Regions from separate parts of the Limnobaculum xujianqingii genome, predicted to be linked through region 3. Evidence: predicted binding sites of a transcription regulator. Region 3 holds the regulator's gene; each other region holds the start of a gene.
The links. The regulator Fur, encoded in region 3, represses iron uptake genes when iron is present. The targets are predictions, from matches to a motif close to ATAATAATGAGAACNACTATCAA.
Positions count from the first base shown of each region.

Region 1 (4,284 bases), on a different contig from region 3:
ACCATGGTGTCACCCACCGCAGCCAACGCTGAAGTACTGGTAAATATAATTGGTACGAATATCCCTGCCCGAATAATTGGATTAAGCACTAACCTGGTCATCTAAGTCCCCTGCCATTGGTTATGAAAATAATTTTTTATAATGATTATTATTTACAGTTAGAATTAAATGCTCACTATTCCAGAAAAACCCTATCACTATCATATCCATCAAAATCCTATGGCTATTTATATCCATTTATTTCAAAAATACGATGTGATTAATGGGGGTAACACATTAAAACAAATGATAATCATTATCAATAAAATGATACAAAAAAATACATTTAAATTAACATTATTAATACTAAGGGATTAGAGAGACTGGCGAAGATCCAAGAGATTATGCTGTAAAAAAGCCGTGATAATTATCACGGCTTTTAATATTTAACGCGTTGCTTTATCAGAATGAAGCAGTTATAGAAGCTTAGTAAGTTCTTCCCGGAACATAATAGTTGTTACCGGATGAGGCACTTCCTGATGGTTCAGAAGAGACGGGATCTTTATCAAACAGGTTATCGATACCAGCATTAAATCGGAAATTCTTGGTAATCTTATATTGGCCTGACAGACCATAAAGCGTATAAGAGTTTCTGATACGCGCCGTTGCAGTACTACCACGAGACTCCTGATCGGCTTTATTGTTTAAGCCTAACATTTTTCCGTAATAATGAGCGCTGAATGAGAAATCAAGATCTTGCGTTACGCTCCAGTCCAACGATGAATAGCTGGTAAATTTAGGGGTAGTGACCAGCATTACACCCTGATCGTCCTCAGCCTTAATCATACGAGTATAGTTATTACGTAAGGTTAGCTTTTGCAGGAACTGACCTTTTGGTTCGCTGATTAGAGGTATATTCAAATTACCTTCAATACCCTGAGTTCTGGCAGAATCCAGGTTCACTCGCTCTAACCAGTAACGGCCCGATCTATCCCCAGTGATATAACCAATGGGTGCTGTCGCCAGTTTGTTTTTAAAGCGACTATCGAAGAAGGTAATGCCTGCATCCCATCCTTCATAATTGAATAATGCCCCTACTTCCCAGTTTTCGGAAGTTTCAGGCTTCAGGTTACCATTACTGACAATATAGCAACCACCACCGGTATAGTCTGCATAGCCGTTACAACCAGCACCTTTTGATTCTTCAACAAAGCCCGGGCTGGCCTGGCGTATAGTTGGTGCTTTGAAGCCTTCTGAATATCCACCTTTCAGTGTTAAATAATCATTAGCCTGATAAACCAGATAGGCTCTTGGTGTGGTTTGATCGCCATATTCGGTATCATCATAACGAACCCCCAGCGTTAACGTCAGATCGTCTAATAAGCCAATCTGATCCTCAACGAATACCCCTTTACTGGTTGCCTCACCGGTATGTTTACCATAAGAAGCGGCAGCATACTTATTGGTACCCATCGATCTTGGGTTGTTGAGTTCCTCTTTCATCCATTGACCACCAATGGTGACGTTATGTGGTAACCAGAGCTCGAAAGGTAGATTGATATCCCCTTCAATAATCTTATCTTTACCTTGGATTTTGGTATCTTCAGTCCCTACCAGTGTTCCCCCTGAAATCACCGGCACATCGCTGGCTGAGTTTTTATATTTATTCTCATAAGCGGTTAATCTGACGCTACCAAAATCAAATAGTCCACGATAAGCAGCGGAATAGTTTTCACGTTCCAGCTTGGAAATACCACGCAGCCCAACTTCATCACCATCAAGGGTTTCACCAGGAATACCCTCTTCTGTTCCCTGTAATGTACCAATGCTTACCTGATGGTTATCAGTAATATCCCAGCTTAAGTCTGCGCCATAGTTATAACGTTTCTTACCTTCCTGACCGCTCCCCCAACGTAACGCACTGGTATCGGTTTTATCCGCATCGCGTTTATTCCATGAACCATTCATACGTAATGTAAAACCATTACCTAATGGACCACCAACGCTGCCAGTATAAGTAGTAGTCTCTCCACTTTTAGAATCTTCTGGCTGACGAGTTCCGATAGTTAAAGCCCCATTCCACTCTTTATTGTTCTTTTTAGTGATAATGTTAACCACCCCACCCATGGCATCAGAACCATACAGTGTAGACATTGGACCACGAACAATTTCAATACGTTCGATAGACTCAACCGGGATCCAGTTAATGTCATCGAAGTAGTTTTGTTGGGTTGTTTTTAAGCCGTTACTGGAGCCAATACGTTTTCCATCTACCAGTAACAATGTATAGGAAGCAGGCATACCGCGCAGTTGAATACCTGAACTAACGTCAGTGCCAATAGCTTTACTTACCCCTGCAACACGTTCAAGGATATCAGCAAGATCGGTTGATGCTGTGCCCATCTCTTTTTCTAACTGTTCAGAAGTCACAACAGAAATACTGGCTGGTGCATCCTTAAAGCGTTGTTCAACACCAGAGGCCGTCACTACCATAACATTACCACTATCATTTTCTTCAGCTACTGCCTGTGTAGCAGCCAACCCTAATAGCGGAAGACAAAACCCGGCATATTTTATTGGATTAAATTTAAATATGTTTGTGTTCATCCCTTCATCCATAAATGTAAAAGCAAATAAAAAAGAACGCTAATGATAATTAATACCATTAGCGTTCCGAAGGGATTAAGCTCTTTTTTGCGATCGCTATCTAACTTTTAACAAAAATATAAACAACTAACGCTTTCAATATATTGGATGTTCAACTAATCCATCAATTAATACCTGTGGACGCCCCTGAGAACAACGCTCAATACGACCACGAACACCATAGACTTGAGCCAGACTTTCAGGCGTGATCACTTCATCAGGTTTACCATCGGCAATAAGATTGCCATTTTGCAGCATTAAGACATGATCAGCATGGTGCAAAGCGATATTAATATCATGAACCACCACCACCGTGATGATATTACGTTTAACCGTCTCTTTGCGTACCAAATCCATAACATGAAATTGATAATTAAGATCCAGGGCGCTTAATGGCTCATCAAGCAGCAATAGCGAAGGTTGACGTATCAGAGATTGGGCCAAACCAACCAGCTGCTTCTGACCACCTGAAAGTTGATCCAGATAGCTCAATGCCAGATGAGAAATACCCAGTTGTTGCAATAATGCCATCACCTCTTCTTCGCCTTTTTCTGTATGACTACCACCGGAAGCTCTTTGAGCAACCACAATGGATTCCAACACATGCAGATGCACACCGGCAGGCAATGATTGAGGCAGATAAACTACGCTTTTGGCACGTTGAGAAAAAGGCTGCTTCATTAAATCCTGACCATCCAGCAGTAACTCACCGGTAGCATGATTCAAGCCAGCAAAAGAACGCAATAAGGTCGATTTTCCGCTGCCGTTAGGCCCTAACAGAACAGTGATTTCCCCTCTCGATAGCCCTGGAATCGAGAGATCGGTGATGATTTTTTTTCTCGGGTAACCCGCATTAAAGTGGTTCGCTTGTAAACCAGTCATCATACCTGCCCTCTGTGGCGCAAAATGATGCTCAGGAAGAACGGAACACCAACTAATGAAGTCACAATACCAACCGGAATAATCACGCCAGGAATCAGATTTTTAGAAGCTACAGAAGCCATCGACAATACCAGTGCACCAATTAAAGCACTGGCTGGTAAATAAAAACGATGATCTTCACCAAAAATTAGGCGGGCAATATGCGGAGCTACCAAACCGATAAATCCAATCGGCCCAACAAACGCCACTGCCAAAGCAGATAACATACTGATACGCAATAATGTCGTCAGTCGTAAACGACGAACATCAATACCAAAGCTAATTGCCCGGTCTTCACCCAATCTTAACGCCGTCAGTTTCCAGGCATTCATCATTGACCATGGGAATAGAACCAGGAATACCGCTAACAGAATGCCTAATTTGATCCAGGTTGCTCGCGCCAGGCTACCCATCGTCCAGAAAACCAGCCCCTGAAGCGTATCTTCAGAAGCGATAAACTGCATCATGGAAACCAATGCATTAAAGGTAAACACTAAAGCGATACCAAACAGCACTACGCCAGAAGTGGCAACCCTTGTCCAACGGGTTACCGCATCCAGCATAAATGCTGCCAGTAAGGCAAAAATGAACGCATTGGCAGAAATAAACCATTGAGGATCAATACCAGGGATACCAATTCCTAATACGATAGCCAGTGCAGCACCAAAGGCAGCCGCAGAAGAAACCCCTAAAGTAAAGGGACTGGCTAATGGGTTATTCAGGATGGTTTGCATTTCT
Region 1 is NZ_JABMLK010000001.1:1,262,538-1,266,821, forward strand. Features, by position in the region: gene cirA (catecholate siderophore receptor CirA) at 1-101, opposite strand, end outside; gene GOL65_RS05775 (TonB-dependent receptor domain-containing protein) at 466-2,586, opposite strand; gene GOL65_RS05780 (ABC transporter ATP-binding protein) at 2,722-3,510, opposite strand; gene GOL65_RS05785 (FecCD family ABC transporter permease) at 3,507-4,284, opposite strand, start outside.
Region 1: the regulator Fur is predicted to act here: its motif matches at 2,623-2,645, upstream of GOL65_RS05775 (TonB-dependent receptor domain-containing protein).

Region 2 (4,284 bases), 340 kb from region 3:
TTTACAGCAACTGGCTGACTTGGGGGGCGAGCAATCAAACGATCCGGTAACGAAGAAGGCCGTTTAATTCCATTAAATTAAAGTGATTGTAAAACCGATTTCAAGAAGATTTAAAAACTGTTTAAAAGTTATCAATCCCTGCTCATAGTTATGCAGAAATAAACACAAGAATACTCAGTTTTGCTCATTTTTTTTCGACCTATGCAAAATACATAAATCCCCCGCCACGCCAATCATAGCAAGGCTCTGAGCCTAATTTTTTCACGCCCTGAATAATGCAGAAATGATCACTCCCCCACACGGGTGTTTTTTTATCTGAATCAGTTAGACCGATCGCTATTGATTCCCTTCAGACAAATTATCGCCATGGATAGGGTGACTTATATGTTGAATCGCGTTCGTCTCTTCTGTTTTTCAATGGGATTATTGATTCGGGAGTTAAATGCCAGAAAGTGGATCCCTTTGATTGCTGATACAACTGAATAAAAAAATGGCCCTGATTCAAAACCGGGGCCATTTTTGCATTTATCAATGCCAGTAATTACCAGTGGTAGTTAACTTTAGCAGTAACGTTACGGCCTTCACCGTAGTAACACCAGTAGTTACAGCCACTCACGTAATTAGTATCTGTCAGGTTGCTGGCGTTAACCTGTACCTGCCATTCTTTATTGATGTCATAGCGAACCATGGCATCCCACAGTGTATAAGCCGGAACTTTCAGATCTTTATCGTTGGTTTTATCGCCGTAGGTACTGCCAATATAGCGAACACCTGAACCAATAGTTAATCCTTCAAGCTTTCCATTAAAGGAATAGTTTGCCCACAGTGAAGCCATGTGCAGTGGTGTTAACGGCAGGCGGTTACCAATTTCATCACTATCGCCGGAACGAATGGTTTCTACGCGGTTTAGCGTATAGTTGGCGTGAAGTTGAAGGGAGTCGGTGACATAGCCTACAGCTTCAAGTTCCAGTCCGCGAGAACGCGCCATTCCTGTTTGAACCTGAGCATAGTTAATAGTAGGGTCGTTCGAAGTAGTCAAAATGTTCTTTTGATACATTTCAAACGCGGCAGCATTAAAGTAACCATTGAAGCCTGCAGGTACATATTTCACACCGATTTCGGTTTGTTGTCCTGTTTGTGGTTCATAAGGTTTATTTCTGCCATCACGACCGGACAGTGGCTGGAAGGACTCAGAATAACTGATGTACGGGTTCAGGCCATTGTCAGACAGATACATTAAACCGGCACTTTTCGTGTACTTATGGTCATCCATATCGATACGGCTGTCAGCAGTGTTACTGTTTGCACCAGCATTTGAAATGATATCGCTGGAACGTGCTTTATCATAACGACCGCCGAGCAGTAATAACCATTTGTCATCAAACTTCAGCTGGTTTTGAACATATAAACCAGTCTGGAAACGCTTAGTGTGGTGACCAAATAGCTCGTCGTCGCTGGCAGGTGTGTAGTTACCGTAGACTGGGTTAAATACATCCAGTGGGCTGCCGAAACTGTAGATATTACCATCGGTACCACGTGAATTAATGGTCGAGTAATCGGTACCCAACAGCAAGGTGTTTTCAAAACGATCTGATGTCCAGTTACCCACTAAGCGGTTGTCGATAGCATAGTTTTGAGCGCTACCGTCGCGATAGGTCAGGCCACGTTGAACGTTGCGGTCATCCAGCATATATGAGCCGTAAACGTTACGTAATAGCAGGTTAAGGTAGCTGTAAGAACCGTTTTGCTTAAATGTCCAGGTATCGTTGAACATATGGCTCAGCTCATAGCTGATGTTGAACTGCTCTGAATTACCTTTGCTGTAGCCCGGCTCGCCAAAGCTAGTGTCTTTATCCACCTTACCAAACGGCGTGCTGTGCAGCGTACCGTATGGTAGCTTAAAGCCGCTTGTTGGGTTGGTGTTATCTTTCATGTAGCTGGTAAGCAAAGTCAGGCTGGTTTTGTCGTTGAAATCAATCGACATGCTTGGAGCGAAGTAGTAACGCTCGCTGGATGCGCCATCTACCGGACCGTTATCTTTTTTGGCAAAGCCGACGAAGCGATAAAGTACATTACCTTCATCATTGACCGGGCCTGAAGTATCGATGCCAAAGTGGCGATAATCGTCTGAGCCATAGGCAACATCAATTTCACCCTGCTTTAAACGGGTTGGGTGTTTGGTGATGATATTTACCAGACCTCCCGGTGGGTTTTGACCATACAGCATAGACGCAGGGCCTTTAAGGGCATCGATGCGCTCTATACCGTACGTTTCCTGATGCCAGGAGTAGAATCCCGCTTCATTATAAATACTGGCCAGACCGTTTTGATAAGGCGCCCATTCGAAACCCCGAATGATCAACCAGTCAGTACGGTTATCCGCGCCATACTGGCCAGTCTGGATACCTGCGCTGTAGCGTAGCGCTTCATCAATTTTTTTGGCGCTACGGTCTTTAATATCTTGTTCTGTGACTTCAGATACCGATCTTGGCGTTTCTGCCGCAGGGGTATCCATTTTCATTGCTGTATTGCTACCGGTAACGATGAGTGTTTCGTCGCCATTAGCATCTTTATTATTCGTGGTTTCTTCGGCCATAGCAGGAGAAACGGCAGCAAAACTGAGTAAAATAGCATAAGCCAATGGCTTGTAAGCCGGGCTATTCGGTGCAACCGGGTTGTTCATAGATGGGGCATCCTGATGAATTTTTCTAAAATGAGAATACTTATCATACGTATTCTCTTTTCTTTTGTATGTTTATGTCAATTGAAACTATAGAAAGCATGATGAATAGTTCTTATCCCGTGATATAGCGCGTACTAACTCAATATATTGCGAATAGTTATCATTATTTCTGAGCTATAGTTATCAGCGGTGGTATGATCTGCCGGTTTCAGATGGGTTAGGCTATCAACCGTTTTCACTTTTGATATAAAAGGTTTTAGAATTCGATGAGCAAAAGCTTGTTAAAGCTGGTGTTAGTACTGATTTTCAGTATTTCAACGGTCAGCGCAGCGGAGTGGCCAAAAACGGTCACCGACGTTTTAGGTAATCAGGTGGTTATCAAGCAAAAACCACAACGCGTGGTTTTGGCATCAGGCTATAGTTTTGTTGCTTTATCATTTGCCCATGAAGATCCAACGTCATTTTTGGTTGGCTGGGGAAGTGAATTAAAGAAATTTGATATTGCCACTTATGAACTTTATCAGAAAACTTTTCCTAAACTCTCCTCGCTAAAGACGATTGGTAGCGGCAGTGGTGATGAGCTGTCTTTAGAAACCATTTTGTCTTTATCTCCGGATTTAGTGATTTTTGAGGCGTGGCAGGCTCCGCGTTCGCAATCTCTGATCGCATTGCTGAACAAGAGCAAAATTCCTGTGGTGTTTATTGATTATTATCAGTCACCATTAAAGAATACCGTTCCTTCTATGCGTATACTGGGGCAGGTGTTAGATCGTGAGGCAAAAGCTGAGGAACTAATAACCTTCTATCAAAACCATATGGAGCGATTAACCTCGCGTCTTAATAGCCCTAAATTACAACATCCACGCGTATTGCTTCATGCCTATCCTGGTATGTGGGAATGTTGCTGGAGCAGTGGTTCTGGTGGACTTGGTGAGTATATTTCACTGTTTAAAGGCGAGAACGTTGGTGCCGACAAATTCCCAACGGCTAATGGTGGGTTACTGAGCCTTGAGTACTTAATTCAGAAAAATCCTCAGGTATATATTGCAACCGGTCATTCTGCCGTCGATCCTCAAAAAGCCCTGCCATTAGGTACCAGTGTTGATATGGCATTGAGTCAGCGTCAGTTAAAAGCGCTGGTGGAGCAAAAAGGGGTGAATACCTTTGATGCAGTTAAAAACGGTCGGGTGTATGGCTTCTGGAACTATTTTTCCGGTTCGCCATTTAATATTGTTGGCGCTGAAGTGATGGCGAAATGGATTCAGCCTGAACTGTATCAGGATATCGACCCGCAACAGACTATGGACGAAATAAATCAACGGTTTCTTCCCGTGAAGCTGACCGGGACTTACTGGCTTACTTTGCAGAGATAGTATTATGTATATAAAACCTGACCACGTGGTCTCTTCTTCGCAACAGCTGCGTGAACACTATGAGATGCCTCATGAGATAGTGGTGAAAAAGCAGATTGATCTTCTGGCACCTTATGGTCAGAAGTTGATCTCCATGTCACCGTTTTTTGTACTGGCGACAGTGGGTAAGAACGGTGTAGATGCCTCTCCTAAAGGTGGGTATCCTGGCTTTGTCAAAACGGTAGGGGA
Region 2 is NZ_JABMLK010000002.1:610,294-614,577, forward strand. Features, by position in the region: gene GOL65_RS16660 (hypothetical protein) at 1-67, shown strand, start outside; gene GOL65_RS16665 (TonB-dependent siderophore receptor) at 542-2,683, opposite strand; gene GOL65_RS16670 (ABC transporter substrate-binding protein) at 2,950-4,056, shown strand; gene GOL65_RS16675 (MSMEG_1061 family FMN-dependent PPOX-type flavoprotein) at 4,061-4,284, shown strand, end outside.
Region 2: the regulator Fur is predicted to act here: its motif matches at 2,714-2,736, upstream of GOL65_RS16665 (TonB-dependent siderophore receptor).

Region 3 (4,284 bases):
GGCTAAGTCTCTGGATCAAATGAGCGCACTGATATTTAACAACCAGCTGGACGCAGGTCTGACTATACTGTTTATGTTAGTCATGATCAGTGTGGTGGTGTTTGGTTTACGTACTGCGTTTAAAGCACGTTCTAATCCGGCACCAACAGCGAACGAGGTTCCTTATGAGCCTATGCCTGCATCGGCAACGGTTAAGTAATCCTGTTGTTAGATAGACATTAATAGTAAAAAGATGGCAGTATCGGGTTATTGAATCGCTTGTTACTGCCATCCTGATTAAGGGAAGTCACTTATGTTTGAAGATTTAGCAAAAGTCGGTCGCTATCTTGGTCAGGCGGCTCGTTTGATGGTTGGCGTCCCTGACTATGATAACTATGTTCAGCATATGCGCATCACTCATCCGGATCAGGAAGCGATGACTTATGAAGAATTCTTTCGTGAGCGTCAGCAGGCTCGCTACGGCAGCGGTAATGGCTCTTGCTGCTAGGCATTAATTTTTTTGTGACACACCAGATATTTTACCAACGCAATAATGCGTATGGTTAAAGTAAAAAAGGCAACATGTTATGACCACCCCACTTCAGTTACCGGTGACAGTATTAACCGGCTTTCTCGGCTCAGGCAAAACTACTCTGATTAACCATTTGTTAGAAAACTATCCCGGTGAACGGATCGCTATCATTGAAAATGAATTTGGCGCTGTTGGCGTAGATGGTGGACTATTGGGACAGCACAGCGGTATTGAGGTTATTGAATTAACCAATGGCTGCGTGTGTTGTAGCGTTCGCGGAGAACTGACTGAAGCCTTAAAGAACCTTTTGGAGCAGCGGGATGCGGGTCAGCTTAATTTTGATCGGTTGCTGCTAGAAACCACTGGATTAGCCGACCCGGCTCCAGTGATACAAACTTTCTTTGTTGATGATATTTTACGTGAGCGTTTGCAGTTAGACGCCATTATTACTTTAGTCGACAGTGAACATGCTCAGAAACAGCTCACTGAACATCGGGTTGCGGTTTCTCAAGTTGGTTTTGCTGACAGACTTATTTTAACCAAATTAGATCGCATCGATAGCGATGCAAAAACACTGTTGTTAGAGCGTTTACGTAACATTAACGCCAAGGCTCTGGTGTGTGAGGCCCGGCACGGCAAGCTGGAGAAAGCTGCATGGATTGGCATTCAGGCATTTAATATGGATGACTCTTTTGATCTTAATGGAACTTTTGTTGCTTCCACTGCACCTTCTCAGGCGCCAACAAACTTCCGCCCTTTAAATCAAACATCCAAACCCCTTGCCCGTTCATGGAATGATGATATTACTTCCCAAGTTTTTGAAACCGGAGAGGTTGATATCAAGCTGATTGGCGCATTTATGGAAACTGCCATCGAAAAATATGGCAATGACATGCTACGCTATAAAGGTATTCTGGCAATCGAGGGTGAACCTCGTCGCCTGATTGTACAAGGTGTTCATAAAGTTGTTGGTTTCGATTATGGAACCGAATGGACTGCGGAAGAATCCCGTAAGACGCTATTAGTTATTATTGGGCGTAATTTACCGGTTGAGACATTAAGAAATGAATTTTTAGCCACGGCTGTTTCAAATGCCGTTAACTAATAACATATCGGATAACGGTTGAATATCGCCAGAATTATGATTCTGCCTATCGATTCTATCGAATTTGAACTGACTCCCTAAGGTTTTCATTTCATATGTCTGGCTCTATAATGGTATATTATAATTATGTTAATCATTCGCTAGCGATTCATGGCGCCCCGAATTTAGGAACACATCTGCATGACTGATAATAATATCGCACTGAAGAAGGCTGGACTGAAAGTTACGCTCCCACGGCTTAAAATTCTGGAAATACTTCAGGAGCCTGATAACCATCACGTTAGCGCGGAAGATTTATATAAAAGACTGATTGATATGGGCGAAGAAATTGGACTGGCTACCGTATATCGCGTGCTAAACCAATTTGATGACGCAGGTATTGTAACCCGCCATAGTTTTGAAGGCGGTAAATCAGTATTTGAATTGACGCAAAAACATCATCACGACCACTTAATCTGTTTGGATTGTGGACGCGTAATTGAATTTAGCGATGAGTTTATTGAACAACGTCAGCGTGAAATTTCAGAAAGATACAATATTAAGTTAACCAACCATAGCTTGTACCTGTATGGAAAATGTAGCTCTGGCGATTGCCGTAAAGATGAAACGCTACACGACCCTAAATAAGCGACTATCATAGCTTAAGGTTTGAATATGCCAGCAACTAATCATTGCTGGCTTTATTTTTGGCTAAATGCCCCACAGTCATTACACTTTATTCCGTGTTGATACTTAAACAACGGAAATCCTAACAAAATAAATACCACAAATGCCGGCCTCTTACCTTTAGTAAAAGGAACTACATTATTGCTACCGCAATAAGCACAGCACCACTGTGAACGCTCTGCTTCATCTTCCCCGGCCTCTTCAATCACCGCCTGAGAAAAGTCCTGACCAAGTATCTTTTCAGCTTCCTGCACGTTATCTCTGTCAACCATCAGCCTCACGCCGCCTAAAGCATTAGAGTAAAGCCAGTTGGTATTGATGGTATGTACATCGGCTATATAAGCACTAATTCCCGCTGACTCCAGATTGCTTTTTGCTATTTGGGCTTCAAGGGGATAAGAGTAGCGAGCAACCACAACCAGTTGTCCCATAATATCTCCGTATAAAACATATCCATTTGGAGTTTAAAAAGCCTGTCAAATTTCTCTGACAGGCTTTTTGATATTAACCGTTTTTAATCAAGGCTAAAAATTAGCTTACCTGAGCAGCCCAGGTATCACGCAGACCGACGGTCCGGTTAAACACTAAATGCTCTGGTGATGAGTGGCGGCTGTCTGCACAAAAGTAGCCTTCACGCTCAAACTGATAAGCGAACTCAGGTTTAGCCTGCGCCAGACTTGGTTCGACAAAACCGTGCACTACTTTCAGTGATTCAGGATTAATGGTTGATAAGAAATCCTCAGCAGCTCCCGGGTTAGGCACGTTAAACAGGCATTCATATAACCGAAATTCTGCCGGTAATGCATGAGATGCAGATACCCAATGAATAACGCCTTTTACTTTGCGCCCGTCAGCCGGATCCTTACCCAGCGTTTCACTATCATACTGGCAATAAATAGTCGTGATATTGCCCTGGTCGTCTTTTTCTACCCGTTCAGCTTTAATAACATAAGCATTGCGCAGGCGAACTTCTTTACCTAACACCAGGCGCTTATACTGTTTGTTAGCTTCTTCACGGAAATCAGCACGGTCAATATAGATCTCGCTGCTAAATGGTACGGCACGGGTTCCCATTTCTGGTTTATTCGGGTGTGCGCCTACCGTCAGCATCTCTTCATGGCCTTGTGGAAGATTCTCAATCACCACTTTAACCGGATCGATAACCGCCATCGCTCTTGGGGCATTTTCGTTCAGATCTTCACGAATACAGGTTTCTAACGCTACCATTTCCACGTTATTGTCTTGCTTGGTCACACCGATACGGCGACAAAACTCACGAATAGAAGCGGCGCTATATCCACGGCGACGCAGACCAGAAATAGTCGGCATACGCGGGTCGTCCCAACCTTCCACAACTTTCTCTGTCACCAGTAAATTTAACTTACGCTTAGACATAATCGCGTACTCTAAATTCAGACGAGAGAACTCATACTGGCGTGGATGACATGGAATGGTGATATTATCTAAAACCCAGTCGTACAGACGGCGATTGTCCTGGAATTCCAGTGTACACAGAGAATGGGTTATCCCTTCCAGCGCATCGGAAATACAGTGGGTAAAGTCATACATCGGGTAGATGCACCACTTATCACCAGTCTGATGGTGATCGGCAAACTTAATACGGTATAACACCGGATCGCGCATTACGATAAATGAGGAAGCCATATTGATTTTGGCACGCAGACAAGCCTTACCTTCTGCAAACTCACTGTTTTTCATCTTTTCAAACAAAACCAGGTTTTCTTCAATGCTACGATCGCGATAAGGACTATTTTTTCCTGGCTGAGTGAGAGTACCGCGATATTCGCGCATCTCTTCAGGAGACAGCTCATCCACATAAGCCAGCCCCTTACTAATAAGTTCAACAGCGTATTGATGCAGTTGATCGAAGTAATCAGATGAGTAACGTACCGCGCCATCCCAGTGAAAACCTAACCACTCAACATCGTGCTTAATTGATTCTACATACTCGATGTCTTCTTTAACCGGGTTAGTATCATCA
Region 3 is NZ_JABMLK010000002.1:952,527-956,810, reverse strand. Features, by position in the region: gene GOL65_RS18390 (carbon starvation CstA family protein) at 1-199, shown strand, start outside; gene GOL65_RS18385 (YbdD/YjiX family protein) at 293-487, shown strand; gene GOL65_RS18380 (CobW family GTP-binding protein) at 567-1,616, shown strand; gene fur (ferric iron uptake transcriptional regulator) at 1,797-2,243, shown strand; gene GOL65_RS18370 (putative signal transducing protein) at 2,297-2,713, opposite strand; gene glnS (glutamine--tRNA ligase) at 2,814-4,284, opposite strand, start outside.

Region 4 (4,284 bases), on a different contig from region 3:
CCCGTATGTTGGAAGGTAAAGAGCAGGAAGGGGCAAAATTCCGCGATTACTTTGCCCACCAGGAGCCTATTTCAGGAACCCCTTCTCACCGGGCACTGGCCATGTTCCGTGGTCGTAACGAAGGCATCTTAAGCCTGTCTCTGAATGCCGATCCGCAGCATGATGAGCCACCGCGTGAAAGCTATTGTGAGCAAATTATTGCTGACCATCTGAACTTACGTCTCAACAATGCTCCAGCCGATAGCTGGCGTAAAGCAGTCGTTAACTGGACATGGCGCATCAAAATTTTGATGCATATGGAAACTGAATTGATGGGTAGCCTGAGAGAACGGGCTGAAGATGAAGCCATCAATGTTTTTGCCCGTAATATGCAGGATTTATTAATGGCAGCTCCGGCGGGAATGCGTGCCACTATGGGTCTGGATCCGGGTCTGCGTACCGGTGTGAAAGTTGCAGTGGTTGATGCAACCGGTAAGTTAGTAGCCACTGATACCATTTATCCGCATACCGGTCAGGCCGCCAAAGCCGCCGCGATTGTCGCCGCACTCTGTATCAAACATAACGTAGAACTGGTTGCCATTGGTAATGGTACCGCTTCAAGAGAAACAGAACGTTTCTATCTGGAACTACAACGCCAGTATCCGGAAGTAAAAGGCCAAAAAGTGATTGTCAGTGAAGCGGGAGCATCAGTCTATTCTGCTTCTGAGCTGGCTGCTTTGGAATTCCCCGATCTTGACGTATCGTTGCGCGGTGCGGTTTCTATCGCCCGTCGTCTGCAAGATCCATTGGCGGAGCTGGTTAAGATTGAACCAAAATCCATTGGGGTTGGTCAGTATCAGCATGACGTTAGCCAAACGCTGCTGGCGCGTCGTCTGGATGCAGTGGTTGAGGACTGCGTAAACGCCGTTGGTGTTGACCTGAATACCGCGTCTGTTCCTCTGTTAACTCGCGTTGCAGGCTTAAGTCGAGTGATTGCGCAAAATATTGTCGATTGGCGTGATACCCACGGCCGCTTCAATAATCGTAGTCAGCTAATGGACGTGAGCCGCCTTGGACCGAAAGCGTTTGAACAATGTGCGGGCTTCCTGCGTATTAATCAGGGTGATAACCCACTGGATTCCTCAACGGTTCACCCGGAAACCTATCCGGTAGTTGAGCGTATTTTACAGGCAACACAAAAGACTCTGCACGACCTGATGGGTAGCCCTGATGCATTGCGCGGTATCAGAGCCTCTGACTTTACCGATGAACGTTTTGGGGTACCTACTGTTACCGATATTCTGAAAGAGCTGGAAAAACCGGGCCGTGACCCACGCCCTGAATTTAAAACCGCTAATTTTGCTGAAGGGGTAGAAACCCTGAACGACCTTAATATCGGTATGATTCTGGAAGGTACGGTGACTAACGTGACTAACTTTGGTGCGTTTGTGGATATTGGCGTACATCAGGATGGTCTGGTGCACATCTCTTCTCTGGCCGATAAGTTTGTTGAAGACCCCCATACGGTAGTCAAAGCCGGTGATATCGTTAAGGTCAAAGTGATGGAAGTCGATCTGGATCGCAAACGTATCGCCTTATCCATGCGCCTGGATGAGCAACCGGGAGAAGGTAGCAGCCGGAAATCAGCACCTGCCGATAACAATAGCAGACCACAACGCCGCCCGGCTCCACAGCAGGCAAAACCAGCCTCTGGCAGTAACAATAGTGCCATGGGTGATGCACTGGCGGCAGCGTTAAATAAAATGAAACGTTGATATAAATGTAATAAATTATCACGGCTGTTGATGAATAAATATTTTCTAACCACAGCCGTGATGATTATTTAGTTTGATATAAATCAAAAAATACACATTAACTGATTTAACTATTTCACCGTTAACTTTTCAGATAAATACTAATAACAAGCCCCACTTAATCACTTATTAAGTAAGCTTAATTTATTTTCTAATTCGTTAAATAGTAGTAACGCGACGTATATTCGCTTCTGATAAACAGCAATAATAGCTAACTTAATTTCAATATAATCAATGCATTAAAAATTGCGTTTTTTAACCTACTCTTCAATATTCAGATATCTCTCTATTCTTGCCACTTATATTGGTAGACAAAGGTAGTAATAATTATTTACGCTTAGCATGCCTCATAGCATTGTTTACGATAATCATTCTTAATAACATTAGCATTGAGGGCATAAAGAGTTGCGTAAATGACAGGATGATATGGTTTATCGCAGGAAGCAGAACTCAAATATCATTTATTGCTAAATACCATCTTTAGACAAATCTTATGCTGTTATCAACATGAGTTAAGGTTACCCAGAACGTTATGATTCCACTACAACCTCAGTGCTCATACAAAATTACCGGGTTTACTCCTGAGATCAATCCTGCGTATCGTCAAAAATTGCTGTCTCTCGGGCTATTGCCCGGTTCGGTATTCCGCGTTATTCGCGTAGCGCCACTAGGCGATCCTATTCAAATCGAAACACCGCGGGTGTGTTTAGTTCTGCGCAAGAAAGACCTGAATTTTATTAAACTCGCACTGGTTGAATAAGTTAAAACCGGTTCGGTAAATAGACGTATTACTCATCTTTATCTCTTTTTGGCTGAAAAATGAAACAACTTACTATCGGGTTAATCGGTAACCCAAACTCAGGTAAAACCACGCTGTTTAATCAGCTTACCGGCTCACGTCAACGCGTAGGGAATTGGGCAGGGGTTACCGTTGAGCGTAAGGAAGGTCATTTCAAAACCGATGACAGCCAGGTAACTCTGGTGGACCTACCGGGAACCTACTCGCTAACCACTATTTCTGAGCATACTTCCCTTGATGAACAGATTGCCTGTCATTACATCCTGAGTGGTGAAGCCGACTTGCTTCTCAACGTAATGGATGCCTCCAATCTGGAACGTAGCCTTTACCTGACGCTTCAACTGTTGGAGCTAGGGATCCCCTGCATTATCGCTCTCAATATGCTGGATATTGCTCACGATCAGCATATTGAAATTGATATTGAAGCCTTATCGAAAAAGTTAGGCTGCCCAATCATTCCGCTGGTTTCAACCCGTGGTCGTGGCCTGAAAGAACTGAAGTCTGCTATTGATAAATTACAATTAAATCAGCATCAGTCGTTAATTACTTATCCGGATGTCGTTGAAGAGCAGGCGGCTAAACTGGCCAGTCTGATGCCATCCCAATTGCCGGACCAGCAAACTCGCTGGCTGGCTTTACAAATGTTAGAAGGCGATATTTATAGCCGGTCGCTATCCGGTGCAGCAGAAGCGCAGCTACCTCAGGCTCGTTCTGTGTTGCAAGAGCATTATCAGGAAGATCCGGGACTCATTATTGCTGATGCCCGTTATCAAACCATTGCCGCCATTTGCCACGATGTGCATAACCTGAGTCAGGCACAGCCGAGCAAACTGACCCAGGCGTTAGATAAAATCGTGATTAACCGCTGGCTCGGATTACCTATTTTCCTGTTTGTGATGTATCTGATGTTCGTGCTGGCCATAAACATCGGTGGTGCGCTACAGCCGCTGTTTGACGTTGGCTCTGCGGCCATCTTTATTTCAGGTATCCAATGGGTCGGTCACACGCTGAACTTTCCTGAATGGCTGACGATTTTTCTGGCGCAAGGTATTGGCGGTGGTATTAACACCGTCTTACCATTGGTACCGCAAATTGGCCTGATGTACCTGTTCCTCGCATTTCTGGAAGACTCCGGTTATATGGCCCGTGCTGCCTTCGTGATGGACAAACTGATGTATGCGTTGGGATTACCCGGCAAATCATTTGTTCCACTGATTGTTGGCTTTGGTTGCAACGTTCCTTCCATCATGGGCACCCGTACTCTGGACGCTCCACGGGAACGTTTAATCACTATTCTGATGGCCCCATTTATGTCCTGCGGCGCACGACTGGCTATATTCGCTGTGTTCTCCGCCGCTTTTTTCGGCAAAGATGGCGCACTGGTAGTTTTCTCGTTATACCTGTTGGGTATTGTGGTAGCCATTCTTACCGGCCTGATGCTGAAATACACCATTATGCGCGGTGAATCGACGCCGTTTATTATGGAGCTACCGGTTTACCACGTTCCTCACGTTAAAAGCCTGTTGCTGCAAACCTGGCAGCGTCTGAAAGGCTTCGTGTTGCGTGCCGGTACGGTTATTGTGATTGCCAGCGTACTAATCGGTGGCCTTAACAGTTTTTCATTTTCCGGCAAGCCGGTGAATAACCTGAATGATTCAGCGCTGGCTTCCACCAGTAAGGTACTGACGCCGC
Region 4 is NZ_JABMLK010000001.1:2,531,881-2,536,164, forward strand. Features, by position in the region: gene GOL65_RS11495 (Tex family protein) at 1-1,754, shown strand, start outside; gene feoA (ferrous iron transporter A) at 2,329-2,553, shown strand; gene feoB (Fe(2+) transporter permease subunit FeoB) at 2,613-4,284, shown strand, end outside.
Region 4: the regulator Fur is predicted to act here: its motif matches at 2,155-2,177, upstream of feoA (ferrous iron transporter A).